3 regions of the Lysobacter firmicutimachus genome follow, and region 3 is predicted to be linked to each of the others. Evidence: predicted binding sites of a transcription regulator. Region 3 holds the regulator's gene; each other region holds the start of a gene.

Region 1 (10,045 bases), 1.8 Mb from region 3:
GCTTGGCGTCCCAGGCCGCGCGGGCGCGCTCGCGCACCGCGTCGAAGCCCTCGTCGGCGCCGATTTCCAGCGCCAGGTTGCGCTTGGCCTGTTCGACGCCGATGAGCGAGGTGGCGATGCGCATCGTCAATTGCCGCGACGGCTCGGCGCCGAGGTCGAAGCCGTACCAGGCCGACACGCGGTCGCGGCCCTTCTCGCGCGGCAGGCGCTCGCCGCCGCGCACCGGCCGGTCGAAACGCGCGTAGAAGTACAACCGGGTCGCGCCGGTCGACAGCGAACTGCGGCTGTCGCTCCAGCCGCTCAGGCTGCCGTCGTCGGGATTCAGCCGGATATCGCCGTGCTCGTCGCGATGATCGAACAGCAATTGCGCGTTCGCGTCCGGGAAAGTGAAGCGCAGCATCGCGGCATGATCGGTCGGGGTCAGCTCGGCGACCAGGCCGTTGTCGAAGCGCACCCGGTAGTAATCGGCGCGCGCGGTCTCCTGGTCGTGGCCGAAGCTCAGCGCGCGCTTGCCGCGGTCGAACTCGGGCCGGGCGGTACCGATCGCCGGCAGGACGTGGAAGGTCTGGCGGTCGCCCATCCACGGGCTGGGCTCGTGCGACAGTGCCAGCGCCTCCAGGCGCGGCCGGTTGTCGTCGCCGTTGCGCTCCTGGTACTGGTAGATCCAGTGCGAACCGGCGTTCGTCGTCGGGGTCCAGAAATTGAAACCGTGCGGCAACGCGACCGCCGGGAAGGTATTGCCGCGCGAGAAACGCGCATTGGAATTGCTGCCGCGACGGGTGTCGACGTAGTCGCTGGGCCGCGGCGCCGGGCCCTTCGCCGCCGGCATGCGCTCGATGCGCAGATCGTCCAGCCAGCCGCGAAACGGCGCAGCGTGGTCGGCATCGTGCACGACCAGGATGCGCCGCACGCGGCGTCCGGCCGCGACGTCGCCGATGCGGCTGGAGACGGCATTCCATTGGTCCGGATACAGCAGCCGCGCCAACCCCTGGCCGCGCGCGGTCAGCGGCTGGCCGTACCGGTCCAGCGGCGCGCGCTGCGACAGCCGGCTGCCGTCGTCGAATTCCAGATCGACCGCAACGAAGCCGGAAGTGTTGCGCAGGCCGTCGGCCGGCACCGTCGCGCGCCGTCCCGACACGCGCTCGTCCGACAAGGGAAATACGCGATAGGACAGCACGCTGTCCTTGCTCAGCGCCAGATCGACGTCGAACGCGTGCAGGCGTTGTTCGTGCCCGCCCTCGCCTTGATAGCGCAGCGAGCGCAATCCGGTGAAGCCGACGCCGGGCTTGGCGGTCAAGGCCGCGCCCGCGTCCGGGCCACCGTCCACATGCAGCGAGCCCGGCACGTCGGGAGCGGCTGCGGGTACCGCTTCGCCGGTTTCGAACGAGGTCGAGAAGCTGCGCGGCGCCGCCGCGAACGCCGGCCAGGCCAATGCGATCGCGACCGCGATCGAACAACGGCGTGCGATCCGACGGCTTGCGACATCCTGCGGCCGGCCGCGACCGCGGCGAGCGTTATGACCCAACGACATGCCCCGCTCCCATGCTTGCGCGGCGTCACGCTTCGCCCGTTGGCGAATATTCGATACGCCGTTTCACCCGATTTAAATCGATCTAAATCGAGACTGTCAAACCGCGCCGCAGCATTGCGAACGTATCCAGGCAATGCGCAAAAGCCAATCGGGACAAGCACTTCGCTGCAAAAATCAAGCCCGCGATTCACGAGTCTTTGGCATAGCTTTTGCGTCAATGAGGGCAAGCCTCAATGTGACTTAGCTCACATTTTTTCATTCGCGTCACGGACCGGTCGCGTCTTCCCCACGGATCTTGGTGGTTCATGCCGATTACGCATCGCCTTGCTTACGCCCTTGCCTTCACCTTGGTTTCTGCGAGCTCAATCTGCCCTTTTTCGTCAGTTTCAGCCACTGAGAGTCAACCCAAGCCCCTGAACCCCCTGCCCGAGATCGAGCGCCTGCGCGCCGACCGGCAGTGGCTGGCGGCCCTGGCACAGATCGAAGCCGGCCTCGCCGTCCGTCCCGGCGACGAGGCGCTGTATCGCCTGCAGGTGTTGACCCTGGCCGATCTTGGCAACGCCTACCGCGCTTGGAGCCTGTACCGCGAACGTCCCGGTTTGTTCAGCGCCGAAGAACGCCAGCGCCTGGAATCCAATCGCCTGGCGCGGATGGTGGTGTGGGGCGGGCTGTATCCGGAGAACGAAGCGCAGCGGCTGGAGGAAATCCGCGCCGCGCGCAGCGCGATGGCCGAGTACCGCCAGAGCCAGAGCGACAGCCAGCGCCAGGCCGACCTGCGCACGCGCTTCGACGAGCTGGTGATGCTCAACATCCTCGAACGCCACGCCGACACGGTGCAGAACTACCGCCAGTTGCAGGCCGAAGGCGTCCAGGTGCCGCTGTACGCCCTGGCCCGGGTCGGCGCCTCGTTGCTGGCCGCGCGCCACCCCGAGGAAGCGGCGACGGTGCTGGAGCGGGTCGTGCGCGAAATGCCGGAAGACCACGACTCGCAGCTGCAGCTGGCCTATGCCTATTCCGAGGCCGAGCGCTTCGACGACGCGAAGAGACAACTGCAGAAGATCAAGGCCGCCGAGCCCGCCTTCGTACGCGTGCCCGGGGCCAAGGTCAGCCACGCCAACTGGCGCCACTACGACGCCGACACCAACCTGATCATGGTCGGCCTGTACGGCGAGGACACCGTCGGCGCACAGCGCGATCTGGAAGCGCTGGCGGCGATCGGCCCGAACAACGCCGGCCTGCAGACCAACCTCGGCGTCGCCTACCAGCGCCGCGGCTGGACCGAGCGCGCGCTGGAACGCTTCCGCATGGCCAGCACCCTGGAACCGACCAGCGTCGGCGCGCGGATCGGCCAGATCGGCGCCTACCTCGAACACGACCGGGTCGATCTGGCGCGGCCGATCCACGACGAGCTGTTGGCGCGCCGCGAACGCGACGTGCAGGTGCGGCAGATGCGCGAGTCCTGGGACAGCCGGCTGGGCTGGCAGTGGCAGGTGTCGACCTCGAGCCATCGCAGCCGCGCCGACGGCGGCGGCGACAGCACCTCGCCGCTCGGCAGCCGCGACGGCGCCCACCGCGCCGAAATCCGCAGCCCGCTGATCCACGATCGCTGGCGCCTCACCGCGCACGCGCAAGACGCCTGGGCCGACTACCCGGGCGAACGCGTGCACGACCGCCGCCAGGGCGTCGGCGCGCTGTACGCCTACGACCGGCTCAGCCTGGGGTTCGGCGTCGACCGCGCCAGCGACCGCTGGCTCGACCGCGACGACCGCACCGGCTATTACCTCGACGCCGGCTGGCGCTTCAACGACGCCTGGCGCGGCAGCGCGTCCTGGTACCGGCAGTCGCCGGACGCTTCGCTGCAGGCGCGCCGCGCCGGCATCGACGCCGACGCGCTGAGCCTGGGCCTGCGCTGGACGCCCAGCGACCGCACCGCGGTCGCCGCCAGCGTGCAACAGCTGCGCTACAGCGACGACAACCGCCGCAGCGCGTTCGCGCTGTCGCTCGACCAGCGCGCCTATACCCGCCCGCACCTGCAGCTCGACGGCCTGGCCGACCTCTCGGCCAGCCGCGCCAGCCGCCGCGATGCCGACGTGCCCTACTTCAACCCCAGCCGCGACGCCTCGCTCAATCTCGGCCTGCGCCTGAACCACGTCGCCTGGCGCCGCTACAGCCGCCACCTGCTGCAACGCTTCACCGCCTACGCCGGCCCCTACTGGCAGCAGGGCTACGGCAGCGCCTGGATTCCGCAGCTGCGCTACGAACACGAATGGGGGCTGGGCACCGGCCGCAAGCTGACCTACGGCCTGAGCTGGTCGCGCCCGGTCTACGACGGCCAGCGCGAGGAACGACTCGGCTTCGATCTGAACTTCCGTTGGGGAGAGCAATGAACATGGATCTGCGACTCCCCGCCGCCGCTCGCCACGCCTGGGCCGCGCACACGCTGCGCAGCCTGTTCGCCGCCGCGGCCCTGGCCCTGGCCGCGCTGGCGCCGGCCCAGGCCGACGAATTGCTGGTGCTGAGCTACCACGATGTGCGCGACGACGTCGCCCGCAAAGGCGATCCCGACGCTTATGCGGTCAGCACCCAGAACTTCGCCGCCCACCTGGACTGGCTGGCCGGCCACGGCTACCACCCGGTGTCGCTGAGCCAGGTCATCGCCGCCTCGCGCGGCGAAAAGCCGCTGCCGCCCAAAGCGGTGCTGCTGACCTTCGACGACGGCCTGCGCAGCATCTACACCCACGCTTTCCCGCTGCTGCGCGCCTACGGTTACCCGGCGCTGATGGCGGTGGTGACCTCCTGGGTCGACCTGCCGCGCGACCAGCAGGTCGACTACGGCCCGCGCATGTTCACCCACGACGACTTCGTCACCTGGGACCAACTGCGCGAGATGCAGGCCTCGGGCCTGATCGAAGTCGCCTCGCACAGCCACGCCCTGCACCGCGGCGTGACCTCCAACCCGCAGGGCAACAGCATGCCGGCGGCGATCACCCGGGTCTGGGACCCCAAGGCCGAGCGCTACGAGACCGAGGCCGAGTACCTGGCGCGGATTCGCAAGGACCTGGGCGACAGCGTCGCCGCGATCAAGCGCGAACTCGGCGTCGCCCCGCAATCGGTGGTGTGGCCGTACGCGGCCTACAACAGCCAGACCAACGCCATCGCCGACCAGCTCGGCATGCAGGTCACCTTCGACCTGGAAGGCCGCCACCAGACCCTGCGCCGCGACCTGCACGGCCTCGCCCGGCTGCTGGTGTTCGACAACCCGACCGTCAACGACCTGGCCTACGAACTGCGCCACGACGAAGGCCTGGACGGCCTGCGCGCGCTGCAGATCGACCTGGACTACGTCTACGACGCCGATCCGGCGCAACAGGCGCGCAACCTCGACAAGCTGATCGAGCGGGTCAAGCAGGTCGGTCCCAGTCATGTGTTCCTGCAGGCCTTCGCCGACCCCGACGGCAACGGTTCGGCCGACGCGCTGTACTTCCCCAACCGCCACCTGCCGATGCGCGCCGACCTGTACAACCGGGTCGCCTGGCAGCTCAAGACCCGCGCCGGGGTCAAGGTGTTCGCCTGGCTGCCGGTGCTGGGCTTCGAGCTGCCCGACCCCGCGCTGCGCCGGCGTTTGGCCATCGCCGCCAGCAACCCCAAGGAAACCTTCCGCCTCAATCCGTTCGAGCCGCAGGCGCGCAAGATCGTCGCCGACATCTACGAAGACCTCGCCGTCAGCGGCTACAGCGAAGGCCTGTTGTTCCACGACGACGCCCTGCTGCGCGACGACGAACTGCTCGGCCAGGCGCCGGAACAGGCGGCCCAGCGCACCCAGGCCCTGATCGCATTCACTCAGGAACTGACCCGCGCCGCCGGCAAGTGGCGGCCGAAGCTGATCACCGTGCGCAACCTGTTCGCCGAGCCGGTGCTGCGCCCGGACAGCGAGCGCTGGTTCGCGCAGAACCTGGCCGCGTTCAACCAGGCCTACGACTACACCGCGGTGATGGCGATGCCGTGGATGGAGAACAGCCGCGAGCCGCAGGCCTGGATGGACCGGCTGGTGGCGCAAGTGGCGCGCTCGCCCCGCGGCCTGGCGCGGACCCTGTTCGAGTTGCAGACCGTGGACTGGCGCGACAACAAGCCGATCCCGGCGCAACGGCTGAAGACCATGGCGCGGCGCCTGCAGGCCGCCGGCGTGCGCCACCTGGCCTGGTACCCGGACAACTTCATCGACGACGTCCCCTCGACCCGCGACGCGCGCGAAATCATGTCCGCGCGCGGTTTCCCCTACATCGAACGCTGACCCCGCCCCCGGCGCCGAAGCGCCGGGCCCTTCCACCGCGCACGCGCGCCTCATCGGAGACTGCCATGTACGAGGTTCTCAGCGCCTTACTCGCGGTGTCGTTCAAATTCGCTTTCTACTACCCGATCGTGATGTCGTTCTTCTGGATCGCGGGCGGGCTGTACTACTACCTGCGCCGCGAGCGCCACGCCCGCGGCCGCACCGATCCGCCGCCGCTGGAGTCGACGCCGTTCGTGTCGATCCTGATCCCCTGCCACAACGAGGGCGACAACGTCCGCGAGACCATCGCCTCGGCGATGGCGCAGCGCTATCCCGCGTTCGAAGTCATCGCCATCAACGACGGCAGCGGCGACGACACCGGCGAGAAGCTCAACCTGCTCGCCGCGCAGTACCCCTCGCTGCGGGTCGTCCACCTCGACCGCAACCTCGGCAAGGCCAACGCCATGCGCATGGGCGCGCTGGCGGCGCGCTCGGAGTACCTGGTCTGCATCGACGGCGACGCCCTGCTCGACGAGTACGCCACCCACTGGATGGTCTGGCACCTGTGCTCGGGCGCGCGCGTGGGCGCGGTCACCGGCAACCCGCGCATCCGCAACCGATCGACCCTGCTCGGCCGCCTGCAGGTCGGCGAGTTCGCCTCGATCATCGGCATGATCAAGCGCGCCCAGCGCGTCTACGGCCGCATCTTCACGGTGTCCGGGGTGATCTGCGCGTTCCGCCGCACCGCGCTGCACCAGATCGGCTACTGGTCCGACAGCATGGTCACCGAGGACATCGACATCAGCTGGCGCCTGCAGATGAACCACTGGGACATCCGCTACGAGCCCAATGCGATGTGCTTCATCCTGATGCCGGAAACCGTGCGCGGCCTGTGGAAGCAGCGCCTGCGCTGGGCCCAGGGCGGCGTCGAAGTGCTGCTGCGCCACACCCGCGACCTGGTCTCGTGGCGCCGCCGCCGCATGTGGGCGGTGCTGGGCGAATACCTGCTGAGCCTGGCCTGGGCCTACATGATGGCCTTCATCATCCTGCTGTGGGCGCTGGGCCTGGTGTTCGAACTGCCCGAGCAGCTGCGCGTGCCGACCCTGCTGCCGTCGTGGCACGGCGTGATCCTGGCGATGATCTGCCTGTTGCAGTTCGCCGCCAGCATCGTCATCGACCGCCGCTACGAAACCGGCGTGGGCCGCAACTACTACTGGATGATCTGGTACCCGATGGTGTTCTGGCTGCTGAGCTTCACCACCACCGTGGCCGCAGTGCCCAAGGCGCTGGCCAAGCGCCGCGGCACCCGCGCGGTGTGGGTGAGCCCGGATCGGGGGCTGCGATGAGCACGCCCAAGCCCGGCCAGGTGCCGCAGCGGCCGCAGCCCCGCCGCTCTCGGCGGCACAAGCACGACTCGCGGCTGATCCAACGGCCGTACTCGCAGCCGCTGCTGCCGCGCACCTTCTGGGGCCTGACCACCGGCGCCTTCTGGGCGATCTACCTCTACCTGTGGGTGCCGTTGATCACGTTGTTCATGTGGCTGTTCGGCATCCGCCGCACCGAAGCCGAACTGTACCTGCGCCAGCACGAGATCGACCCCTTCCTGCTGCTGGCGCTGCCCGCCACCGCGGTCGGCGCCGCGACGGTGCTGATCCTGTGGGCCGAATACAACCGCCACCGCTTCAGCGGCGTGGAGCGGCGCAGCGCACCGCCGCCGGTCGCGCTGGAAGAGGTGGCCGCCGCGCTCGGCGCCAGCGCCGAGGTCGCGCAAGCGCTGAACCAAGGCCGCATCAGCACCTTGCACATGGACCCCAACCAGGCCGTGCCGCTCGGCGTCACCACGGTCAAACCGCCGCCGCCCAAGCCGCTGGCGCTGGCCGCGCCGATGCCGGCCTTCACCCGCCACACCTTGCCCGAAACCGCCTGGATCCCGATGCTGGGCCTGGCGGTGGTGTTCGTGGTCGCCGTGCTGCTGGTCGTATCGCACGGCTACCGCCAGATCGAAAGCGAAAGCTCGTCGCAGCAGATCGAAGGCGCGCCCGGCCTGGACCGCCCGCCGCTGGCGCCGCCGCAGCCGCCGAACCCGCCGAGCACCAGCGACGACGACACCGCCCAACCGCCGGCCCCGAGCGCGGACGCGACAGACGCCACGCCCGCGGTCGCCGCACCGCGCGCGCAACGCGACACCGCCCCGCGCGGCGCCAGCGCCAAACCCCGCCCATTGCCCGGCCACAGCCCGAAACCGCCCTACCCGCTCGACGCCCTGCGCCGCGGCGAAGGCGGACTGGTCTCCCTGCGCGTGCGCGTCGGCGCCGACGGCCGCCCGCAACGCGTCGAGATCGGCAAACGCAGCGGCAACCGCGACCTCGACCGCGCCGCCGTCGCCACCGTACGCAACTGGCGCTTCGCCCCCGCCAAACGCAACGGCCGCCCCATCGCCGCCGTCGTGATCGTCCCGATCGAGTTCAAGCCGCAGCGCTGAGCCCACCCTCCCCGGCGTGGCTAAGCGCGCCTCCCCTTCCTGTAGGAGCGGCGTAAGCCGCGACCCAGGCCGCGCCCATTCCACGCCCGCATCCGCCTCCAAGCGCAACCGCAACCCTCACCCCTCCAGCCCCAACGCCCCCCACCCCAACGCTTCCCCCTTTGAAAAAGGGGGGCCAAGGGGGGGATTTGCCGTTGCCGTTGCCGTTGCCGTTGCTGTCGCTGCGCTGTCGCTGTTGCTATCGCCTCCATGCCTCATCCCGCCGCAGCCATGACTTGCAGCTCATGCACGCATCCGCTGTAAACCGCAGCATCGATCCATGCGGCGGGCGCGCGATCCATGCAAGCGCCTCGCCGCGGCCCGGTAGCGACGAAGGGGCGCGTCGCCACCCATCGAGCAGCCGCACACCAGGGGATCCACTTGAAACATCCAGCGCGTCGAAGCTTCCTTCAGCTCGTTCTTGCCTCCATGCTGCTCCTGCAAGCGCCGCTCGCGGTGCAGGCCCACCCCAACGACGTACCGCCGCCGAACGCCGTCGATCTCGACGCCCTGCTGAAAGGCGCGATGGAAGGCACCCAGACGCCTGCACTCGGCGCGCTGGTCATGCGCGACGGCGCGATCGCCCAACAAGCCGTGCGCGGCCTGCGCCGCAGCGATGCGGCCGACGCGGTCGGCGCCGACGATGTCTGGCTGATCGGATCCACCGGCAAACCGATGACGGTCGCGCTGATCGCCAAGCTGGTCGATCGCGGCGTGCTGTCCTGGGACGCCCCCTTGGCGACGCTGCTGCCCGACCTGGCCGAGACGATGCGACCGGAATACCGCTCGGTCACCCTGGTCCAGCTGCTCTCGCACCGGTCGGGCCTGCCGGAGAACATCCGCGACCTGAAGGTCCTCGATACCTTCTTCGTCGACACCCGGCCGTTGCCGCAACAACGCCTGGCCTTCATCGCCCAGGCGTTGAAGGATGCGCCGGCTGCCGCACCCGGTACGGAATTCAACTACTGCAACACCGGCTTCCTCATCGCGGCCGTCATCGCCGAGCGCGCCACCGGATCGGACTTCGAGGAACTGATGCGCCGCGAAGTCTTCCAGCCCTTGGGCATGGCGAGCGCCGGTTTCGGCCCCACCCAGGCCGGCCAGCCGCTCGGCCACCGTGGCGGCAAGCCGGTGACGACGGCGCCGAAAGTGTCCGACGACGGCGTGCCGATGATGTACACCGCGGCCGGAAACATGCACATGAGCCTGGCCGACTGGGCGCGCTTCTGCCTCGACCAACTGGCCGGCAGCCAAGGCCGTGGCAAATTGCTGAGCCGCGCCTCGTACCGGCTGATGCAAACGGCGCAACCCGGCAGCGGCTCGGGCCTGGACTGGGGCGTCCAGGATTCGATCGCAGGACGCCAGGGCCCCGTGCTGGTGCACGGCGGCTCCGACGGCAACTGGCTCGCCTGGGCGGTGCTGTTCCCGAACACGAACACCGGCGCCCTGGTGGTGGCCAACGCCACCGAGGACATGGGCGGCGACAAGGCAACCAAGACCGTGCTGGGCACGTTGTTCCCGACCTTGAGCCCGGCGAAGTAGGCGACAGCGGGATCAAGGCCTGGGTTCGCCGCCCCCTGGCGAGCTCGCCACCCGGGAAACGGTATCGGGGACGACTCAAAACAGTCCCCGACGCCGTTTGTGGCCAGTAAGCTGGGCGCAGCTGTTGCGTCGACCGGTTGAACCCGCACCGCTGTTGTTGCAGCCTCGCAAAAGGCCGTTA
Region 2 (10,045 bases), 1.1 Mb from region 3:
GCGCTGCGACATCGGCGATCTCTTCGACCCGATACACGCCCAGCGAGCAGGCCTGTCCGCTCAGGCTCGGGTAATGACGCGTTTGCAGCACTTGGCGCCGGCCGGGCCGGGGACGTGGACCATCGAAGACATGCAGCGGCAAGTCGAACCATGCCGATGCCGGCTGCGGCCTGTCGTCGACCCAGTGCAGCCTGCGCGCCGAGACGCAGTTCGGGGCGGGCGGATTCAAGGGCGCGCAGCCGACCGAGCAGGTGCGCGGCACGGCGGCGATTTCCAGGCTCACGTCCTCGCCCTTGGCGCCGTAGGGCGCGTCCGCGGTTTGCAGCACCAGGGTCGTACCGTCGGCGCCGGTCAGGTGCAGTCGCTGGGTCGCGCCGCTGCCGTGCAGGCGTTGCCGGAACGGCGGCTTGAGGTAACGCAGCAGCGCGTCGTCGATCGCTTGCGCGCGTTCTTGCGAGGTGCCGATCAGGGTCGTTTCGAAGCCGTCGCCCACCGCGACGATGCGCGCGCCTTCGAGCCGATAGTCGACCGACACGGTGTTGGCTCCGCCGCTGAAGGCCATGCGGCGATGGCGGAAATCGACCCGCACCTGGCGATCGGCGTCGGCCTGCAACATGGCCAGGGCGCTGCCGTCGGCGCGCGTCGCCAGCTGCACCTGCCATTGGTACTCGGCCAGGTCGCTCTCGTTGGCGGCGCGCTGCGGCACCGAAACGGCGCTGGCCGGCGCGGCGTTGCCGCCGTCGCGCGACCCACCGAAGCCGCAGCCGGCCGATGCGACGGCCAGCGCCAGCGGCACCGCGACCGATACGGCGAACCGCAATGCGCCGGGCTTGGAAGAGCGAAACGAAGCGAACGTAACCATGCGGCTTTCTCGGTCGGGCAGGGCAGAGCGAATTCGGGCTCGAGTGCGTTGCGGCGATCGGGGCGGCGGCGCGTGGCGGTCGCTCTCGTCGCGGTCGCGCCTCGCCGCCGACACTGCCGCCGCGATCCTCGGCCGGCGAGGGCATGGCCGCGCCCTGGGCGGAATGGCATAGCCTGGGGCGCGCATGCCGTGCCGCGCTATGGCCGCAGCCGGCAAAAACGCCAGACCGGTCACGTTGTCGAAGAAGCAAACAGTTCGCCGGCCCGGCGTCGCTTCAGCGACCCGGCGCCGTCTTCAATGCCGTTGCTTCGACCAGTTCCATGCGCGAGCCGTCGTCGGCGACCGCATGCAGCGTCCACACGCGCCGCTTCCAATCCCGGTCGATGGAAATGCGTGTATCGAGCAGCGGCTGGGCGAAGAAGGCCCGCTCGGCCGCCATGTCGCGCTGGCAGCCGGCGGTGGTTTCCACCGTATCGAGCCGGCGGTCGCGCAACAGCCGACCGCCTTCGACCCGGTACGCGCCGCTGACGGTGTTGCACACGCCGATCAGTTCGTAGGCGCCGTTGCGGAAGCGCGCGCGCAGGTCGCGCCCGAGCGTGAGGTTCAATGCGACTACCGGTCTGCCGTGGGCGTCGCGGGCCCATACCGGCCGCCAGTCGACCGACTGCAGCCGCTCGGCCAGGCGGGCGTCCGGCTTGGCGGTTACGGACTGGGCAGCGGCAGGCTGGGTAGCGACCGGCGGCTTTTCCGCCGCCACGGCCGCTGCGGCCGTCGTCATCGCGCCGGCGAGCGACAGCGCCAAGATCAACCGATGCATGAGGACCTTCCTGGTCGGAGGCCGCGAACCGCGCCGGCCGGAGCTGCGATCTTAGCGGCGCGCCGCCGGCAAAGCCGGGAGCCGGCGCTCAGTCCTTGGGTTGGGCGAACTTCTGCGCCAGCGCCCGCCGCGCCTGTTCGAGATCGATGCCGCTGTCCGCCGTATCGCCGCTCTTGTCCGCGCCGTCGCCGACCGCTCCGTCGACGAGCAGTGCATCCAGATGGGCCAAGACCTGCGCCGGTTCGATCACCGCGCATTGCCGCTGAGCGTTCGGGAACACGCCGACCAGCAGGCCGTCCTGCTCCAGCGCCGGCACGGCGCGTTCGCGCCAGGCCGCCAGCTCGTGCGAGGCCGGTGCGTAGTCCTTGAGGTTCGCCGCCGGCGCCAGCGAGGCGCGCGCGGTCTCGGCCGAAGGCCACACCGGCAGCAGCTCCTGGCCGTCGTCGTCGAACAGGGTCAGCACGTACTCGCCGGACACCGCCACCCACAGCCGGCCCTCGCGGGCGACCGCGTCCAGCCAGGCCGCGTAGCGTTCCGGCGCGGACAGTTCCTGATAGTCGAGCAGGCGTTGCGGATCGGATTCGTCGGGATCGTGCATGGCGGGCTCCGGAAAGCGATCAACTGCCCGACGGCATCAGCAGCAACAGCGCCGCGCCGAATACGAAGCGGTAGATCGCGAAAGCGGTGAAACGGTGGGTCTGGATATAGCGCAGCAGCCACTTCACCGCGATGAAGGCGGTCACCGCCGAGGCGGCGAAGGCCACGCCGAGTGCGTTCCAGTCCTCGTTCGCAGCGGCCGGCGTGCCGAGCACGTCGAGCAGTTCGTAGCCGGTGGCGGCGAACATGGTCGGGATTCCGACCAGGAAAGTGAACTCGGTCGCCGCGGCGCGGCTGGTGGTGCCGGCGAGCAGCGCGATGAAGATGGTCGCGCCCGAACGCGAAGTGCCCGGAAACACGCCGGCGATCACCTGGGCGATGCCGACCAGGATCGCCACAGTCCAGGTGATCGCGCTGCGCTCGCCGAGCGTGGCGGCGCGCTTGGCGGCGAAATGCTCGGCGGCGATCATCCACACCCCGCCCAGCACCAGCGCCCAGGCGATCGGCAGGACCTGATCGGGCAACTGGAAACCGGCTTTCTTGACCGCGATGCCGAGCACCGCGGTGACGCCGAACGCGGCGCCGAGCTTGAACAGGTAGTCGCGGTTCTCGCGCCGGGCGAAGCCGGTGGCCAGCTCCCACAGCCGCTTCCAGTAGATCACCACCACCGCCAGGATCGCGCCGGCCTGGATCGAGATGTTGAACAGGTCGGAGCGGTGGCCGAGCCAGTGCTGGGCGATCAGCAGGTGCCCGGTGCTCGAAATCGGCAGGAACTCGGTGATGCCTTCGATGATGCCCAGGATCAGGGCGGCTAACAGGTCGGTCATGCTTTGGGGGCGGGGATTGGGGATTCGGGAGAGGGGATTCGGCTTCGAGCCGCTGCGGTCGGGGGAGGCGCGGCGGCGGGTCAGGATAGCGGAAAGCGTGTTGCACTAACTTGGTGCAATGCCCCTGTTTCGTGCATCCGGTTGGTGCGTTCGTTCGTGGCGGACACGACGATCCTTATAAAAAACAGTCGCTTGCGGATCAGAAAAACTTGGCATGGCGCTTGCTATCCCTATGGGCAGGCGGCGCCAACGCCCTCGCTGCGCACGAATCCCCCATCCCCAATCGCCAATCCCGGATCAGTCATGTCCCTCGAACACGTCGAAAAGCTCATCAAGGACCACAAGGTCGAATTCGTCGATCTGCGCTTCACCGACATGCGTGGCGTGCAGCACCACGTGACCTTCCCGAAGTCGATCGTCGAGCCGGCGCTGTTCGAGGACGGCAAGATGTTCGACGGCTCTTCGATCAGCGGCTGGAAGGGCATCAACGAGTCCGACATGATCCTGCTGCCGGATTCGACCACCGCGTTCCTGGATCCGTTCACCGCCGATCCGACCCTGGTGCTGACCTGCGACATCCTCGACCCGGCCACCATGCAGGCCTACTCGCGTGATCCGCGCGGCGTCGCCAAGCGCGCCGAGGCCTACCTGAAGTCCAGCGGCATCGCCGACCAGGCCTTCTTCGGTCCGGAGCCGGAATTCTTCATCTTCGATTCGGTGCGCTACGCCAACGAGATGGGCCACACCTTCTTCCATATCGACTCGGAAGAGGCGCACTGGAACTCGGCGCGCGAATACGAAGGCGGCAACAGCGGCTACCGTCCGGGCATCAAGGGCGGCTACTTCCCGGTCGCTCCGCTGGACTCGCTGCACGACATCCGCGCCGAGATGTGCAAGACCCTGGAGCAGGTCGGCATCGAGGTCGAAGTGCACCACCACGAAGTCGCCAACGCCGGCCAGTGCGAAATCGGCACCAAGTTCAACTCGTTGGTCGCCAAGGCCGACGAACTGTTGACGATGAAGTACATCATCAAGAACGTCGCCCACCGCAACGGCAAGACCGCGACCTTCATGCCCAAGCCGATCGTAGGCGACAACGGCAGCGGCATGCACGTGCACCAGTCCTTCGCCAAGGGCGGCGTCAACCTGTTCTCCGGCGACGGCTACGGCGGCCTGTCGCAGCTGGCGCTGTGGTACATCGGCGGCGTGTTCAAGCACGCGCGCGCGATCAACGCCTTCACCAACTCGGGCACCAACAGCTACAAGCGCCTGGTGCCGGGCTACGAAGCGCCGGTGATGCTGGCCTACTCGGCGCGCAACCGTTCGGCGAGCTGCCGCATTCCGTACGTGGCCAACCCGAAGGCGCGCCGCATCGAGATGCGCTTCCCCGACCCGATCCAGTCCGGCTACCTGACCTTCGCCGCGCTGATGATGGCCGGCCTGGACGGCATCAAGAACCAGATCGATCCGGGCGCGCCGAGCGACAAGGACCTGTACGACCTGCCGCCGGAAGAGGAGAAGGGCATCCCGACCGTGTGCCACTCGCTCGACCAGGCCCTGGAAGCGCTGGACAAGGACCGCGACTTCCTCAAGGCCGGCGGCGTGTTCACCGACGACTTCATCGACGGCTACATCGCGCTGAAGATGCAGGAAGTCACCAAGTTCCGCGCGGCGACTCATCCGCTCGAGTACCAGATGTACTACACGATCTAAGCCGCGCAGTAGGACGGGCGTATCGCGGTCTTTGACCGGCGGATGTCCGGCCCGCCCCGGGCGGGTCGGGCGCTCACCGGGCCGGAATGCGCTTCAACGCATTCCGGACGGCTCCCGGTTCGCCCGCTCGAGTACCAGATGTACTACACGATCTAAGCCGCGCAGTAGGACGGGCGTATCGCGGTCTTTGACCGGCGGATGTCCAGCCCGCCCCGGGCGGGTCGGGCGCTCACCGGGCCGGAATGCGCTTCAACGCATTCCGGACGGCCCCCGGTTCGCCCGCTCGAGTACCCGATGTACTGCACGATCCACGCCGTAGAGCAATCGACCGCCATGAACGCTTTCGCCCCACCACCGCCCGTTGTCCGCCTGCGCCGCTTCGCTGCGGCGCGGCGCGATGCGATGCGGCGGTGCGCGGCGGTGCGCGCAGCGGGATGAAACGGCACACGGCCCGGGGCTAGCGCTCCGGGCCGTGTCGCTTTCAGGGAACGAACTCCAAGCCGGGCGGCGCCACCCGCCCACCCCCGCCCGACGACGGCCCACGGCCGCCGTCGCGGGAGCGGCTTGGCCGAAGAAACCCGCAACAAATGCAGCAAAGCGCTTTATCGCGGAACCGACACGAGACCGACAGAGTCCGCAGGTTCCGTCGCCGTCGCCAACGATCGCAGGAGGACGAAACGACCCATGCAAGGCGGACCGAAGAGTCCGCTGTCGCATCGGCGACCGCATCCCGCTACCGGGACCGGGACGCCCGCAGCAATGACCGGGGAGGGGCCACCGCTTATGAGGAGAGCCTGCGTCATGTCGTTACATGCCAATCATCGCGTCACCCGCCGCGTCCGCACGGCGCGCACGAGCGCGCACGCGCTCGCCCTGGCCATGACGGCCGCCTTCGCCGCGCTCGCCGCGGTGCCCGTGCACGCCGGGGTCACCGGCTCGATCGCTCTGACCAGCGACTACCTGTTCCGCGGCGTGTCGCAGACCGATCAGGATCCGGCCCTGCAGGGCGGGATCGAGTACGCCCACGACAGCGGCTTCTACGCCGGCGCCTGGGGCAGCAACGTCAGCTGGCTGTCCGACACCGTGGTGGTCGGCGACGACATCTCCAACAGCCTGGAACTGGACGCTTACCTGGGCTACCGCGGCAAGGCCGGGGAGATCGTGTCCTACGACGTCGGCGTGCTGACCTACTACTACCCCGGCGACTATCCGTCCGGCTTCAACAGCCCCAACACCACCGAGATCTACCTCGGCGGCAGCGTGGCGCCGTCGGAGGCGGTGTCGCTCGGGCTCAAGTACTCCTACGCCGTCACCGATCTGTTCGGCTACGCCGACTCCGACGGTTCGTCCTACCTCGACGCCAACCTCAACTGGACCTTCCAGCCCGGCTGGACGCTCAACCTGCACGGCGGCAAGCAGTGGATCGAGCACAACGAAGACTTCGAGTACACCGACTGGAAGCTCGGCGTGACCAAGAGCTTCGACAACGGATTCTCGGTCGCCGCCGCCTACAGCGGCACCGACGCCGAGAAGGCGCTGTACACCAACGCGCACGGCCACTTCCTCGCCGACGACGCCTTCACCCTGACCCTGACCAAGGCGTTCTGAACGCTTTGCGCCCCACCGTCCAAGACATCCACGGAGCTGCGAGATGAAACTGATCATTGCGATCATCCGCCCGTTCAAGCTCGACGAAGTGCGCGAAGCGCTGACCGAAGTCGGCGTATCGGGCATCACCGTCACCGAAGTCAAAGGCTTCGGCCGGCAAAAGGGCCATACCGAGCTGTATCGCGGCGCCGAATACGTCGTCGATTTCCTGCCCAAGCTCAAAGTCGAGTGCGCGGTTCCCGACAGCCTGCTCGACGCCGCGCTGGAGGCGATCCAGAACGCCGCGCGCACCGGCAAGGTCGGCGACGGCAAGATCATCGTCCTGCCGGTCGAAGCGACGGTGCGCATCCGCACCGGCGAGCTCGACGACGACGCTCTTTGAACCCTCACGCGAGATACGACCATGAAGTACACGACGATCGAATCCCGCTCGCGCGAGCGGTCCCCCCATGCCTCGGCCCGCGCGTGGGCCCTGGCCGCGGCGCCGGCCTTGGCGCTGCTCGCCGCCGGCGCCGCGCGCGCCCAGGACGCGGCCGCCGCCGCTGCGCCCGTAGTCGACAAGGGCGATGTGGCCTGGATGCTGACCTCGACCCTGCTGGTGCTGTTGATGACCGTGCCGGGCCTGGCCTTGTTCTACGGCGGGCTGGTGCGCTCCAAGAACGTGCTGTCGGTGCTGATGCAGGTGCTGGCGGTGTTCTCGCTGATCGTGCTGCTCTGGGTCAGCTACGGCTATTCGCTGGCCTTCGCCGGCGGCAACGCCTGGATCGGCAGCCTCGACAAGCTGTTCCTCAAGGGCGTGAACAAGGACGCCCTGGCGGCCACCTTCAGCGCCGGCGTGTCGTTGCCGGAATACGTGTTCGTGGCGTTCCAGTCGACCTTCGCCGGCATCACCGGCGCACTGATCGTCGGCGCCTTCGCCGAGCGGATCAAGTTCTCCGCGGTGTTGCTGTTCGCGGCGCTCTGGTTCACCTTCGCCTACCTGCCGATCGCGCACATGGTCTGGTACGGGCCGGACGGCTTCCTGTTCGCCAAGGGCGCGATCGATTTCGCCGGCGGCACGGTGGTGCACATCAACGCCGGCGTCGCCGGTTTGGTCGGCGCCTACTTCGTCGGCAAGCGCATCGGCTACGGGCGCGAGGCGATCAAGCCGCACAACGTCGCCTACACCATGATCGGCGCCTCGCTGCTGTGGGTGGGCTGGTTCGGTTTCAACGCCGGTTCCAACCTGGAAGCGACCGCCGGCGCAGCCCTGGCTTTCCTCAACACCTTGCTCGCCACCGCCGCCGCGGCGCTGGCCTGGAGCCTGGTCGAAGCGGTGATCAAGGGCAAGCCGTCGATGCTGGGCGGTGCCTCGGGCGTGGTCGCCGGACTGGTCGCGGTGACTCCGGCCTGCGGCACGGTCGGGCCGTTCGGCGCGATCGCGATCGGCGCCATCGCCGGCGCGGCCTGCGTGTGGGGCGTGCACGGGCTCAAGCGCCTGCTGCGCGCCGACGACGCGCTCGACGTGTTCGGCGTGCACGGCCTGGGCGGCATCATCGGCGCGTTGCTCACCGGTGTGTTCAGCTCGCCGGCGCTGGGCGGCTTCGGCCTGGGCGCCGGTAACGACAGCATCCTCGAACAGGTCGGCGTGCAGGCGCTCAGCGTCGGCATTACCGTGGTCTGGTCGGGCCTGGTGTCGGTGCTCGCCTTCGTCGTAGTGAAGGCCGTGGTCGGCCTGCGCGTGGCCGAGGAAGCCGAGCGCGAGGGGCTGGACATCACCAGCCACGGCGAATCGGCGTACGAAAGCTGATCCACGGCGGCCGGCCTTTCGCGCGAAAGGCCGGCCGCGACTGCGCCGCGCCGCGCGCCGTGGCCGGTGCGGACGGCGAGCGCACCGCGCACCGGCGTCAGGGCTGTCCGCTCAGCAAGCGTTCGTACGCCTTGCGCCGGCTGCTGTACGGCGGCACGAACACCACTTCGCTGCGGGCACCCACGCGCACGCTGTCCTTGATATCGAAATGCAGGTGGACGGTGGTCGCGGCGCCGTCGAAGTCGTTGGACACCCGGCCGATGCGCGCGCCGCGCGCCACGGCGGCGCCGAACGCAGCAGGCGCACCGTGTCGGGCTCGAGCTTTTCGTCGGCGCGGATATCGGACTGCGCCTGCGGCCAATCGATCGTCGCCGGGCCCCGTTCGTTCGCCGCCGCCGGCGACGCCAGGATCGCCAAGCCGCATACGGCACCGGACAACGCGATGCGTATCGTCGACATGCAGGAACTCCGCTACGTGACAAAGGCGGCGGCGACGGATCGCTCGCGCGGCGCACCCGGAGAAACGCACTGCCGCGGCGGGCGTGAACGCCGGCTTTTCCGGCGCCCTGGGCGACGCGGACCGCCGCAGCCGGCATCCATCCCCGGCAGGCGGTGGACGGCACGCCACTCTCGGTTGCGCCGCCGGCGCGTTCCGAACCGGCTCGCGCACCGATGGCGCTGCGGCGCTGCCCACTGCGACCGCGCGCCAACCGCAATTCCGATCCGGCGCCACGGAACCGATGTGACGAATAGACGTTTAGCCGTTGTCGAATAAATATTCCTGCCTAGGCTGCCTAGCCCGGATGCATAGCGCTGCATCCCTTACGACGTCCGGACGCAATCGCGGAAGGCAGCCGTATCTCCATCGTCGATCGCGAGAGAACCAGGACGGTTCGCCGCATTAGCGCGGCCAAACGAAACGAAACCTCACGGGAGTTTCGCCAATGTCTCAGCAATCCCAGCGCCACCTCCGCCGGCACATCCTGGCGGCCGCCACCCTCGCCGCCGTCGCCGTTCCCGGCTTCGCCGCCGAACGCGTCAATCTGAGCAGCCTCGATCCGAATCGTCCGGTCGAGGGCTTCATCATCGCCTACAAGTCCGGTTCGCCGGGCAAGGCCGCCGACTTCCAGCGCCGCCTCGACATCGCCGTCGGCGCACTCGGCAAGCGGAGCCTGAGCATCAAGCACGCGCGCTCGGTATCCACCGGCGCCGAACTGGTCGAAACCAGCCGTCCGCTCGACGTGGCCGAAGCGACCACGCTGATGCAGCACATCGCCGCCGATCCGAACGTGGAATACGTCGAGCCGAACTCGATCTTCCATCCGGCGCTGACCCCGAACGACACCAACTATCCCTCGCAATGGGGCTTGCACGGCACCTGGGGCATCCGCGCCAACACCGGCTGGGACAACGGCTACCAGGGGCAGGGCGAAGTCATCGCGGTGCTCGACACCGGCATCACCAACCACCCCGACCTGATCGCCAACCTGACCACGCCGCGCGGCTACGACTTCATCAGCAACGCCGCGACCGCCAACGACGGCGGCGGCCGCGACAGCGACCCGAGCGATCCGGGCGACTGGTGCTCGCCGAACCCGTCCAGCTGGCACGGCACCCACGTCACCGGCATCGCCGCGGCCGTTACCAACAACGCCACCGGCGTCGCCGGCACCGCATTCCGCGCCAAAGTGCTGTCGGCGCGCGTGCTCGGCAAGTGCGGCGGCACCCTGGTCGACATCGCCGATGCGATCACCTGGGCCTCGGGCGGCGTGGTCGCCGGCGTGCCGGCGGTGGGCGCCAACAAGGCCGGCGTGATCAATCTCAGCCTGGGC
Region 3 (10,045 bases):
CGACGCCGGCGTCGATCTGCGCTCGACCCGGATCGCCGAAGTCATGACCCGTTCGCCCAAGACCATCGGCGCCGACGCGCTCGCAGTCGAAGCCGCCCAGCTGATGGAAACCCACAAAATCAGCGGTCTGCTGGTCGTCGACACTGAACGCCGCGTGGTCGGCGCGCTGAATATTCACGACTTGTTGCGCGCTCGGGTGGTTTAACGAGCCGGGATTGGGGATTCGAGATTCGGGATTCGCACTAGCGCATCCTCGCTCGGTCCGCCTTTCCAGACTGCCAATCCCAAATCCCGAATCCCCATTCCCGTGCCCTACAGCCACCTCAACGACTACCCCGCCGAAATCCGCGAACGCGCGGCGCGCGTGCGCCTGGCTTGCTTCGACGTCGACGGCACGCTGACCGACGGGCGGCTGATCTACGACAGCGAAGGCCGCGAGTCGAAGTGCTTCCACGTGCAGGACGGCCAGGGCCTGGCGCTGTTGCGCCGGTTCGGCCTCGCGGTGCATTTCGTCACCGCGCGCGGCGGCGCGATCGCCGCCCAGCGCGCGGCCGAACTGGGCGCGAGCGCGCACGGCGATGTGGCCGACAAGCTGGCTTGCGTGCGCGAGATCGCCGCCGGCCTGGGCCTGACGCTGGACCAGGTCGCCTTCATGGGCGACGACCTCGCCGACCTGCGCGTGCTGCCGCACGTGGGCCTGTCGGTGGCGCCGGCCAACGCCCACCCCTGGGTGCGCGAGCGCGTGCACTGGCGCACCGTCGCCCGCGGCGGCGAAGGCGCGGCGCGCGAGCTGTGCGATCTGTTGCTGGGCGCGCAAGGCCATGCCGAACAGGCACTGGCGGGGGCGCTGGGATGAGCTGGCGCGGGATGCTGATCCTGATCCTCATGGCGGCGGCCGCGCTCAGCGGCTGGGCGCTGTGGTCGCAGCGCGACAAGCCGCGCAGCGCCGGCGGCGACGCGCGCCCGGACTACGTGCTCAACGATTTCGAAGTGGTCGTGCTCGACAAACAGGGCAAGGAATCCTTCACCGTGCGCGCGCCCAAGCTGGAACGCGACCCGAATCAGAAGACCATGGACATCGCCACTCCGCTGTTCCTGGTGCCGGCGCGCGCCGGCGGCAACGGCGGGCCGTGGGAGGTGCGTTCGCAGCGCGGCTGGGTCAGCGCCGAGGGCGACGAAGTGCGCCTGCGCGGCCAGGTCAAGGCCGACAGCACCAACGCCGACGGCAAGCCGATGAACATCGCCACCGAGGAGCTGAACGTGTTCCCCGACACCAACAAGGCCACCTCGGCCGTTCCGGTCAGGTTGGTTCAGCCCGGCACTATAATCACCGGCTCGGGACTGCAAGCCGATCTCGAAACCAAGAACGTCATCATCCCCAACGTCAAGGTCCGCTATGAAGCGAAAGCCCGCTAACTGGCCGGCGCTGTGCCTGGTCGCCCTCCTGCTGGCGCCGGCGGCCGCGCTCGCCCGCTCGTCGGACCGCAACCAACCCATGGATGCCGGCGCCGACAGCAGCAATTGTTCGATCAGCAACGATTCCGGCCCTTGCGTGCTCACCGGCGACGTCAAGATCACCCAAGGCACGCTGATCATCAATGCCGCGAAGGCCGACATCAAGCGCGCCGGCGGCGAACCCAGCTTCGTCACCCTGACCGGCTCGCAGGCGACCCTGAAGCAGGAGCTCGACGACGGCTCGCCGTTCAACGGCCGCGCCAACAAGATCGAGTACGACATACCCAAGGACACCATCGTCCTGACCGGCAACGCCTACGTCGACAAGAACGGCGACACCATCAAGAGCGAGCGCATCGTCTACAACTCCAAGACCGGCCAGGTCGAGAGCGGCGGCACCGGCGGCCGCGTCAACATGCGCCTGCAGCCCAAGAAAAAGACCGCCGAACCGGCCAAGGGAGGCGGCTGATGCTGGTCGCTCAGGGCCTGCGCAAGGCCTACCGCTCGCGCGAGGTCGTGCGCGACTTCGGCCTGACCCTGGACGCCGGCGAAGTGGTCGGCCTGCTCGGCCCCAACGGCGCCGGCAAGACCACCTGCTTCTACATGATCGTCGGCCTGGTCCCGGCCGACGCCGGCCAGATCGTGCTCGACGGCAAGGACATCACCGCCGAGCCGATGTACGCCCGCGCCAAATACGGCGTCGGCTACCTGCCGCAGGAACCCTCGGTGTTCCGCAAGCTCAGCGTGGCCGACAACCTGCGCCTGGTGCTGGAACTGCGCGAGGACCTGGACAAGGCCGGGATCGAGCGCGAACTGGCCAGCCTGATGGACGAGCTGCAGGTCACCCACGTCGCCGACCAGCTCGGCGCCAGCCTGTCCGGCGGCGAACGCCGCCGGGTCGAGATCGCCCGCGCGCTGGCCGCGCGGCCGCGCCTGATGCTGCTGGACGAACCCTTCGCCGGCGTCGACCCGATCTCGGTCGGGGAAATCCAGCGAATCGTGCGCCACCTCAAGAATCGCGGCATCGGGGTCCTGATCACCGACCATAACGTGCGTGAAACCTTGGGCATTTGCGACCGGGCGTATATCCTGAACGACGGCGGCGTGCTCGCGCAGGGGGCTCCGGACGCGCTGCTGGCCAACCCGGATGTACGCCGTGTCTATCTGGGCGAGACGTTCCGTCTGTAACCTAGCGGTTGCCGGGCGCGAAACGACGCCCGAGGCGTGCGAACCGGCCTGACGCCAATCGCACCAGCCCAAGATCATGAAGCCCCGCCTCCAAGCCGCACTCGGACAACAGCTGGTAATGACGCCGCAACTGCGGCAGGCGATCCGCCTGTTGCAATTGTCGGCCATGGAGCTGGAAGCCGAGCTGGCGACGGCGGTGGAGAGCAATCCCCTGCTCGATTGGACCGAACCTTCCGCCGGCGGCGAAGACGAGCCGCGTCCGGCCGCCGGCGCCGAAGACGGCGGCGAAGCGCCGACGCCCGAGCCGGAATGGACCATGGACGACGGCGAGACCTGGTATGAACGGGTCGGCCCGGCCGACAGCGACGACGAAACCCCGGCCGCCGAGCAGGTCGCCAACGCCGAGACCCTGCAGGACCACCTGCTGTGGCAGCTGCACTTGAGTCCGCTGTCGCCGCGCGACCGCAGCATCGGCGTGGCCCTGATCGAGGCCATCGACGACGACGGCTACCTGCGCGAGCCGATGGACTCCCTCGTCGCCTCGCTCGCGGCGGAGCTGAATCCGCCTCCGGGCGAGGACGAAGTGGTCACTGTGTTGCATCAGGTGCAGCGCTTCGATCCGGTCGGCACCGGCGCGCGCTCCCTGGCCGAATGCCTGAACCTGCAACTCAGCACATTGTCCGACGACACCCCGGGCAAGGCCCTGGCCCAGCAGATCGCCCATGGTCCGCTGGAGCGCCTGCCGCGCATCGGCCCGGCCGGCATCGCCGCCGAACTCAAGCTCGACGTCGCCGACGTCGAAGTGGCCGTGCAGTTGCTGCGCTCGCTGGACCCGCGGCCGGGTTCGCAGATGGGCGCGATCTCCAGCGATACCTACGTCACTCCGGACGTGGTGATCTGGCGCCAGAACGGCCTGTGGCGGGTCGCCCTGGCCGAATCGATGCGGCCGCGGATCAGCATCCACCGCGGCTACGAGAGCATGATCCGCCACGCCAGCGCGTCCGACGCCAGCTACCTGCGCGGCCATCTGCAGGAAGCGCGCTGGCTGCTCAAGAGCCTGGAAGCGCGCGGCGACACCTTGCTCAAGGTGGCCCGCTGCCTGCTCAAGCAACAGGCCGGCTTCCTCGAATTCGGCGACAGCGCGCTGCGCCCGCTGACCCTGCGCGAGGTCGCCAACGAAGTCGGACTGCACGAATCCACGGTCTCGCGCGCGATCGCGCGCAAGTACGCGCGCACCCCGCGCGGGACCCTGCCGCTGCGCGCGTTCTTCGCTTCCGGCATCGACACCGGCGCCGGCGGCGAAGCCTCCAGCACCGCGATCCAGGCCATGATCCGGCGCCTGATCGAGGCCGAGAATCCGCGCAAACCCTTGTCCGACGCGCGCCTGGCCGAAACCCTCAAAGCCACCGGCGTACCGGTGGCCCGGCGCACCGTGGCCAAGTACCGCGAGGCGATGAGCATCCCGTCCTCGCAGGACCGGGTCCGGATCGGCTAGACCGGCCGGGCCGCCACACCCGGCAAACCCGCCGCGTTCGAAAAAACCCTTGCGAATCAATCGCCCGGCCCCGGCTACGACCAAGGTGCTAGGCCGGCCCCTTGCGCCTGCGGCTCAGAGTGAGATGCTGGACACCCTGGCTCCGGCCAGGGCGTGAGCCAGGCTCCGGAGCGATCGCTCCGCGATCCGATCCTGAGCCTGTCTGCATTCATCCGCGACGTGAAGGAGGTCCCCGATGCGCATCGAAACCTACGGCCAGCAGATCGAAGTCACCAACGCTCTGCGCGATTACGTGGAAAGCAAGCTGGCCCGTCTGCAACGCCATTACGACCAACCCTTCGACGTGCGTACCCAGCTCAGTCTGGACAAGCCCGACCACCGGGCCGAGGCCACCGTTTCGCTCGCCGGCCGCACCCTGCATTGCGATGCCGCCGCGATCGACATGTACGCCGCGATCGATCTGCTCGCCGACAAGCTCGACCGCCTGCTGATGAAGCACAAGAGCAAGCTGGTCGATCACCATCGCGGCGAAAGCCTGGCCCGCAACGGCGAACTCGCCTGAGCCCGTAACCGCTTCGCCACAGGCAACGCTTACCGCGTCACCCATCCACGCCGTCATGCCGCTTTACGATTTGCTGAGCGCGCAGCGGGTCGCGATCCTCGACCGAACCGGCGATCGCGATGCCGTGCTCGACCGGGCCGCGCACCTGCTCGCCGACGGCCACGCCTCCGCCGCGCTCGCCCTGCGCACCAGCCTGGGCGAGCGCGAGCGGCTCGCCAGCACCGCGATCGGCCACGGCGTGGCCATCCCGCACGCACGCACCGCCCTGGTCGAGACCAGCCGCGCCGCGTTCCTGCGCCTGGACGCACCGGTCGATTTCGCCGCCGCCGACGGGCAGCCGGTCGACCTGGTACTGGCGATGGCCATTCCCGAGCATCATGTCCAACAGCATCTGCTGTTGTTGGCCGAGCTCGCCGAGCGCTTCGCCGACGCCGGTTTTCGCGAACGCCTGCGCCACGCGGCCGGGCAAGCGGAGCTGGCCGGCTGCCTGCTCGATTACTGCCGGCGCAGCGCGGCCTGAGCCTCCCGCGCACGGTTGCGGCATCGGTCGCGCCGCGTCCGTGACCGCGGTCGGGCTGCGACACGGCCGCGCTTTGCTCGTACACTGCCGCCCCATGAGCAAGAGCATCCGCGCAGGCGATCTGTTCGAACAACAGCGCGACCGACTCGGCCTGCGCTGGATCGCCGGCCAGCGCGGCGACGCGCGCGTGGTCGAAGCGGTCAACACGGTGGCCCGGCGGCCTTCGCTGGCCGGGTATCTCAACGCGATCTACCCGAACAAGGTGCAGATCCTCGGCACCGAGGAACTGACCTGGCTCGACGGCCTGGACTCGCGGCTGCGCTGGGAAACCATCGAGAAGATCATCCAGTTCCGCCCGCTGGCGCTGGTGATCAGCAAGGACCAGCCCTGCCCCGAAGACCTGCGCCTGGCCGCGGAGGAAAGCGACACCCCGCTGTGGGTCTCGCCGCGGCGCGGCCACGAGTTGCTCAACCATCTGCAATACCATCTGGCCCGCGCGCTGGCGCCGCAGATCACCCTGCACGGGGTGTTCATGGAGATCTATTCGATCGGCGTGCTGATCACCGGCGAATCCGGCTCGGGCAAGAGCGAGCTGGCGCTGGAGCTGGTCACCCGCGGCCATCGCCTGGTCGCCGACGACGCCCCGGAATTCACCCAGATCGCGCCGGACGTGCTCGACGGCACCTGCCCGGACATGCTGCAGGACCTGCTGGAAGTGCGCGGCCTGGGGGTGCTCAACATCCGCCAGATGTTCGGCGACACCGCGGTCAAGAACAACAAGTACCTGCGCCTGATCGTGCACCTGACCCGGCCGATGAGCGAGCCGCAGCCGTCCGGCATCGAACGCTTGACCGGCGACACCGGCATCCGCCGGGTGCTCGACCTGGACGTGCCGATGATCACCCTGCCGGTCATGCCCGGCCGCAACCTCGCCGTGCTCACCGAAGCGGCGACGCGCTTGCACAGCCTGCGCATGAAGGGCCTGGACCCGGCCGCGGCGTTCATCGCCCGGCACAGCAATTTCCTGGAGCGTGGCGAATCGTGAGCCCCGAGGTCGAATCCAACCCCGCCGCGGACGCGCCGGAACCGAGTCTGTTCACCCTGGTCATCGTCAGCGGCATGTCCGGCTCGGGCAAGTCGGTGGCGCTGCATACGCTCGAAGACTTGGGCTTCTACTGCGTCGACAACCTGCCTGCCGAGTTGCTGCCGCAGTTCGTGCAGAACGTGATCCGCGCCGAAGACGACATGCCGACCAAGCTCGCGGTCAGCATCGACGTGCGCAACCGCCACAGCGACCTGGCCAACATCCCCGAATGGCTGTCGGCGGTGGGCGCGCTCGGCGCCGACCCGCGCCTGGTGTTCTTCGAATCCGGCGACGCGGTCCTGCTCAAACGCTATGCCGACACCCGCCGGCGCCATCCGCTGAGCCAGTTCGGCCTGGCCCTGGCCGACGCGATTTCGCTCGAACGCCAGGTGCTCAAGCCGCTGCGCCAGATCGCCGACACGGTGATCGATACCAGCGAGTTCAACATCCACCAGCTGCGCCGCCACGTCATCACCGAGTTCGGCCTCGGCAGCGACGCGGGCATGTCGCTGCTGTTCGAATCCTTCGCCTACCGGCGCGGCGTGCCGGCCGATGCCGACTTCGTATTCGACGCGCGCGGCCTGCCCAATCCGCACTGGAATCCGGCGCTGCGACCGCTGTCCGGCCGCGACGGCGGAGTGCGCGAGTACTTGGAGGCGCAGGAGGACGTGAACCTCTACGTTTCCCAGATCAGCCAGTTCCTCGACACCTGGCTGCCGCGACTGCAGGCCGACAGCACCCGCAGCTACGCCACCGTCGCCTTCGGCTGCACCGGCGGCCGCCATCGCTCGGTGTACCTGGCCGAACGCATGGCCGAGCACGCGCGCTTGCGCGGCTGGAACGAAGTGGCCGTGCACCATCGCGAACTCGACTGAGCCGCGTCGGCCTGAACGCGCTCTGAGCCGATACCGGAACGGCGTCATGCGCTCACGAAATTTTCGCGCCTTTGTGGCGCGACGCTTGCACCCGCGCACGTAGCGTCGAATCGCGCCGGTGCCCTCGCGCCGGCGCGTCCGTCCCGCTACGGAGCCGCGAGCATGAACGCCCTTCTTCCGATCCGCCGCTGCGCGCCGCTGTTGCTCGGCCTGAGCGCACTGGCCCTGGCCCCGGCCGTCGTCGCCCAGGAACGCACGCCGCCGGCCCACGAAATGCAACGCACCGAGCCGCCGGTCAACGACCAGCGCGGCGACGCGCGGCGGCCGCCGCCGGTCGACACCGCGGTGCCGCCGGCCTTCGCCGAGGTCGACAGCAACGGCGACGGCGCGATCAGCCGCGATGAAGCGGCGCTGGATGCCCGCTTGGCGGCGAACTTCTCCAGCCACGACCTCGATGGCGACGGCCGCCTGTCGATCGCCGAATTCCAGGCCGGCCACGGCCAACGCAGCGGCGACAAGTAAGCCGCGCCCGACGCGCCCCGCTCGCCGCCGCGCGGCGTTTGCCCTGTTGGGACGCATGCGGTCGAAGCTACTTCGGCCGCGGCCGCCGCCCGGCCTCCATCGCCAACCCGCGAACTCGTCCGCGAACAAGGAGCCTGCCATGATCCCCGTCCCCCGTCGTCCGACCCCATACCGCCTGGCCGTCGCACTCGGCGCCCTGCTGGGCGCCGCCGCGCTCAGCGCCTGCCAGCGTCCGGAACCGACACCGCCGGCCGAGCCGGCGGCGACCGCACCGGCGTCCACCGAGCCGGCCGCACCGCCGGCCGCCCCGAACGCAGCGACCGGCGACGCCACCGCGCCCGCGCAGTTGCCGCCGCCGGCCGAAACCCCGCCCAGCGACGCACCGCCCAGCGACACGCCGCCGGCCGTGCCGACCCCGACCGATCCGAGCACCCCGCCGCCTCCGGCGGAAGACAAATCCGCGCCGCCTCAGACCTGAGCGCGACGCGTCGGGGCAGGCCGCGATCGCCTCCCCGACGATGCCGCGACCGGCTCCGTGCCGGCCGCGGCACAGGCCCCGGCCGTGGGATTGGCCGCGGTTCGGCGCAGCTCGCCGCCGCTCGCCGCATTTGGCGCTTCCGGCCTGTCACCCCGCTCTGCTAAGTTGACGCCATGTCCGTAGGCGTCCTTCTCATCACTCACACCGGTATCGGCAGCGCGCTCGTCGCGGTGGCCAACCGTTTGCTCAATCCCCTGCCGCTGCGCACCGAGGCCTTCGAAGTGCCGTTCGACGCCGATCTGGACGCGCTGCTGCCGCAGGCCAGTGCGGCCCTGCGCCGGGTCGACGACGGCGATGGCGTGCTGGTGCTGACCGACTTGTACGGCGCTTCGCCGAGCAACCTGGCTGCGCGCGTGGCCCACCTCGGCACGCCGGTGCGGCGGGTCTCGGCCTTGAACCTGCCGATGTTGCTGCGGGTGATGAACTACGCCGAACTCGAACTCGACCAACTGCCGGTGATCGCCGCCGCCGGCGCCCGCAACGGCGTCATCCAGGACGATGCCTGACCGCATGACGCACCCCGCATTTCCGCTTACGACATCCCCCGTTTCGAACATCGCGTTGACCATTGCCTGAGGACCCCGACATGATCGAACGCGAACTCACCGTTTCCAATCGTCTCGGCCTGCACGCCCGCGCCACCGCCAAGCTGGTGCAGGTGCTGTCGGCCTTCCGCAGCAACGCCACGCTCACCGCCAAGGGCCGCGAGGTCAACGCCAAGAGCATCATGGGCGTGATGCTCTTGGCCGCCGGGCAAGGCACTCCGGTCAAATTGCGGGTCGAGGGCGAGGACGAAGCCCACGCGGCCGACGCCGTGATCGCCCTGTTCGACCGCCGTTTCGACGAAGACAGCTGAGGAGGCGCGGATGCGGCAGGAATTCCAGGGTCACGGCGCCTCCCGCGGCAGCGCGCTCGGCCGCGCCCGGGTCCGCCTGCCGCACGCGCTGGAAGTCGCCGAAGAACGCATCGCTCAACACCAGGTCGAGGCCGAGCTGGGCCGGCTGCACGCCGCGATCGACAGCGTGCGCCAGGAAATGCACGCCCTGCGCGAGCGCCTGCACGGCGCCCTGGCCCACGAGGTCGGCGAATTCCTCGATCTGCACACCCTGCTGCTCGACGACCCCGAGCTGCTGCAGGGCCTGGACGAACTGATCCGCACCGGCCATTACGCCGCCGACTACGCTCTGCGCCTGCAGCGCGACCGCATCGCCTCGGTGTTCGAGGCGATGGACGACGCCTATTTCCGCAGCCGCGTGGACGACATCGACCAGGTGATCGGGCGCATCCACGCCGCCCTGCACCGGCGCGACCACGACACCCAGGGCGTGGCCGGCGAGATCCTGGTCACCGACAACGTCGCCCCGGCCGAACTGGCGCAACTGCAGGCGCAGGGGGTGATGGCGATCGTGACCGCGGCCGGCAGCGCGCTCTCGCACAGCGCGATCCTGGCCCGCAGCCTGCATCTGCCGCTGGTGGTCGGCGCCGCCCAGGCCCTGCTGAAGATCAACGACGGCGATGCGCTGGTGGTCGACGGCAACACCGGCGCGGTGATCCTGGAGCCCGATGCCGCCGATCTGCGCGCGCACCGCGCGCGGGTGCGCGAGCTGGCGCGCGAGCGCAAGCAGTTGCACCGCCTGCGGCGCGAACCCACCCGCACCACCGACGGGGTCGACATCAAGCTCTACGCCAACGCCGAATCGCGCGACGACGTGGCCGAGGCGCACGCGCTGGGCGCGGCCGGGGTCGGCCTGTACCGCACCGAGTTCCTGTTCCTGCAGCGCAACGAGCTGCCCGACGAGGACGAGC

Evidence for each region. The regulator sigma-54, encoded in region 3, starts transcription at its own class of promoters, with help from an activator protein. The targets are predictions, from matches to a motif close to TGGCACGNGCNTTGC.
Region 1: a site for sigma-54 is predicted at 1,730-1,744, ahead of pgaA (poly-beta-1,6 N-acetyl-D-glucosamine export porin PgaA). Genes of this name have one in related genera too.
Region 2: a site for sigma-54 is predicted at 3,314-3,328, ahead of glnA (type I glutamate--ammonia ligase). Genes of this name have one in related genera too.

Annotation. Positions count from the first base shown of each region.
Region 1 is NZ_JBANDL010000002.1:1,987,609-1,997,653, reverse strand. Features, by position in the region: gene V2J18_RS08775 (GH92 family glycosyl hydrolase) at 1-1,531, opposite strand, end outside; gene pgaA (poly-beta-1,6 N-acetyl-D-glucosamine export porin PgaA) at 1,837-3,918, shown strand; gene pgaB (poly-beta-1,6-N-acetyl-D-glucosamine N-deacetylase PgaB) at 3,921-5,822, shown strand; gene pgaC (poly-beta-1,6-N-acetyl-D-glucosamine synthase) at 5,888-7,147, shown strand; gene pgaD (poly-beta-1,6-N-acetyl-D-glucosamine biosynthesis protein PgaD) at 7,144-8,283, shown strand; gene V2J18_RS08750 (serine hydrolase domain-containing protein) at 8,752-9,864, shown strand.
Region 2 is NZ_JBANDL010000002.1:4,910,241-4,920,285, reverse strand. Features, by position in the region: gene V2J18_RS21265 (META domain-containing protein) at 1-862, opposite strand, end outside; gene V2J18_RS21260 (META domain-containing protein) at 1,137-1,679, opposite strand; gene V2J18_RS21255 (DUF2750 domain-containing protein) at 1,768-2,277, opposite strand; gene V2J18_RS21250 (undecaprenyl-diphosphate phosphatase) at 2,297-3,103, opposite strand; gene glnA (type I glutamate--ammonia ligase) at 3,407-4,816, shown strand; gene V2J18_RS21240 (TorF family putative porin) at 5,618-6,424, shown strand; gene V2J18_RS21235 (P-II family nitrogen regulator) at 6,468-6,806, shown strand; gene V2J18_RS21230 (ammonium transporter) at 6,828-8,213, shown strand; gene V2J18_RS21225 (hypothetical protein) at 8,311-8,493, opposite strand; gene V2J18_RS21220 (S8 family peptidase) at 9,158-10,045, shown strand, end outside.
Region 3 is NZ_JBANDL010000002.1:3,792,589-3,802,633, forward strand. Features, by position in the region: gene V2J18_RS16420 (KpsF/GutQ family sugar-phosphate isomerase) at 1-205, shown strand, start outside; gene V2J18_RS16425 (KdsC family phosphatase) at 308-856, shown strand; gene lptC (LPS export ABC transporter periplasmic protein LptC) at 868-1,416, shown strand; gene lptA (lipopolysaccharide transport periplasmic protein LptA) at 1,397-1,924, shown strand; gene lptB (LPS export ABC transporter ATP-binding protein) at 1,924-2,643, shown strand; gene V2J18_RS16445 (RNA polymerase factor sigma-54) at 2,720-4,138, shown strand; gene hpf (ribosome hibernation-promoting factor, HPF/YfiA family) at 4,374-4,700, shown strand; gene V2J18_RS16455 (PTS sugar transporter subunit IIA) at 4,756-5,220, shown strand; gene hprK (HPr(Ser) kinase/phosphatase) at 5,315-6,265, shown strand; gene rapZ (RNase adapter RapZ) at 6,313-7,179, shown strand; gene V2J18_RS16470 (EF-hand domain-containing protein) at 7,342-7,701, shown strand; gene V2J18_RS16475 (hypothetical protein) at 7,841-8,179, shown strand; gene V2J18_RS16480 (PTS sugar transporter subunit IIA) at 8,353-8,745, shown strand; gene V2J18_RS16485 (HPr family phosphocarrier protein) at 8,826-9,095, shown strand; gene ptsP (phosphoenolpyruvate--protein phosphotransferase) at 9,106-10,045, shown strand, end outside.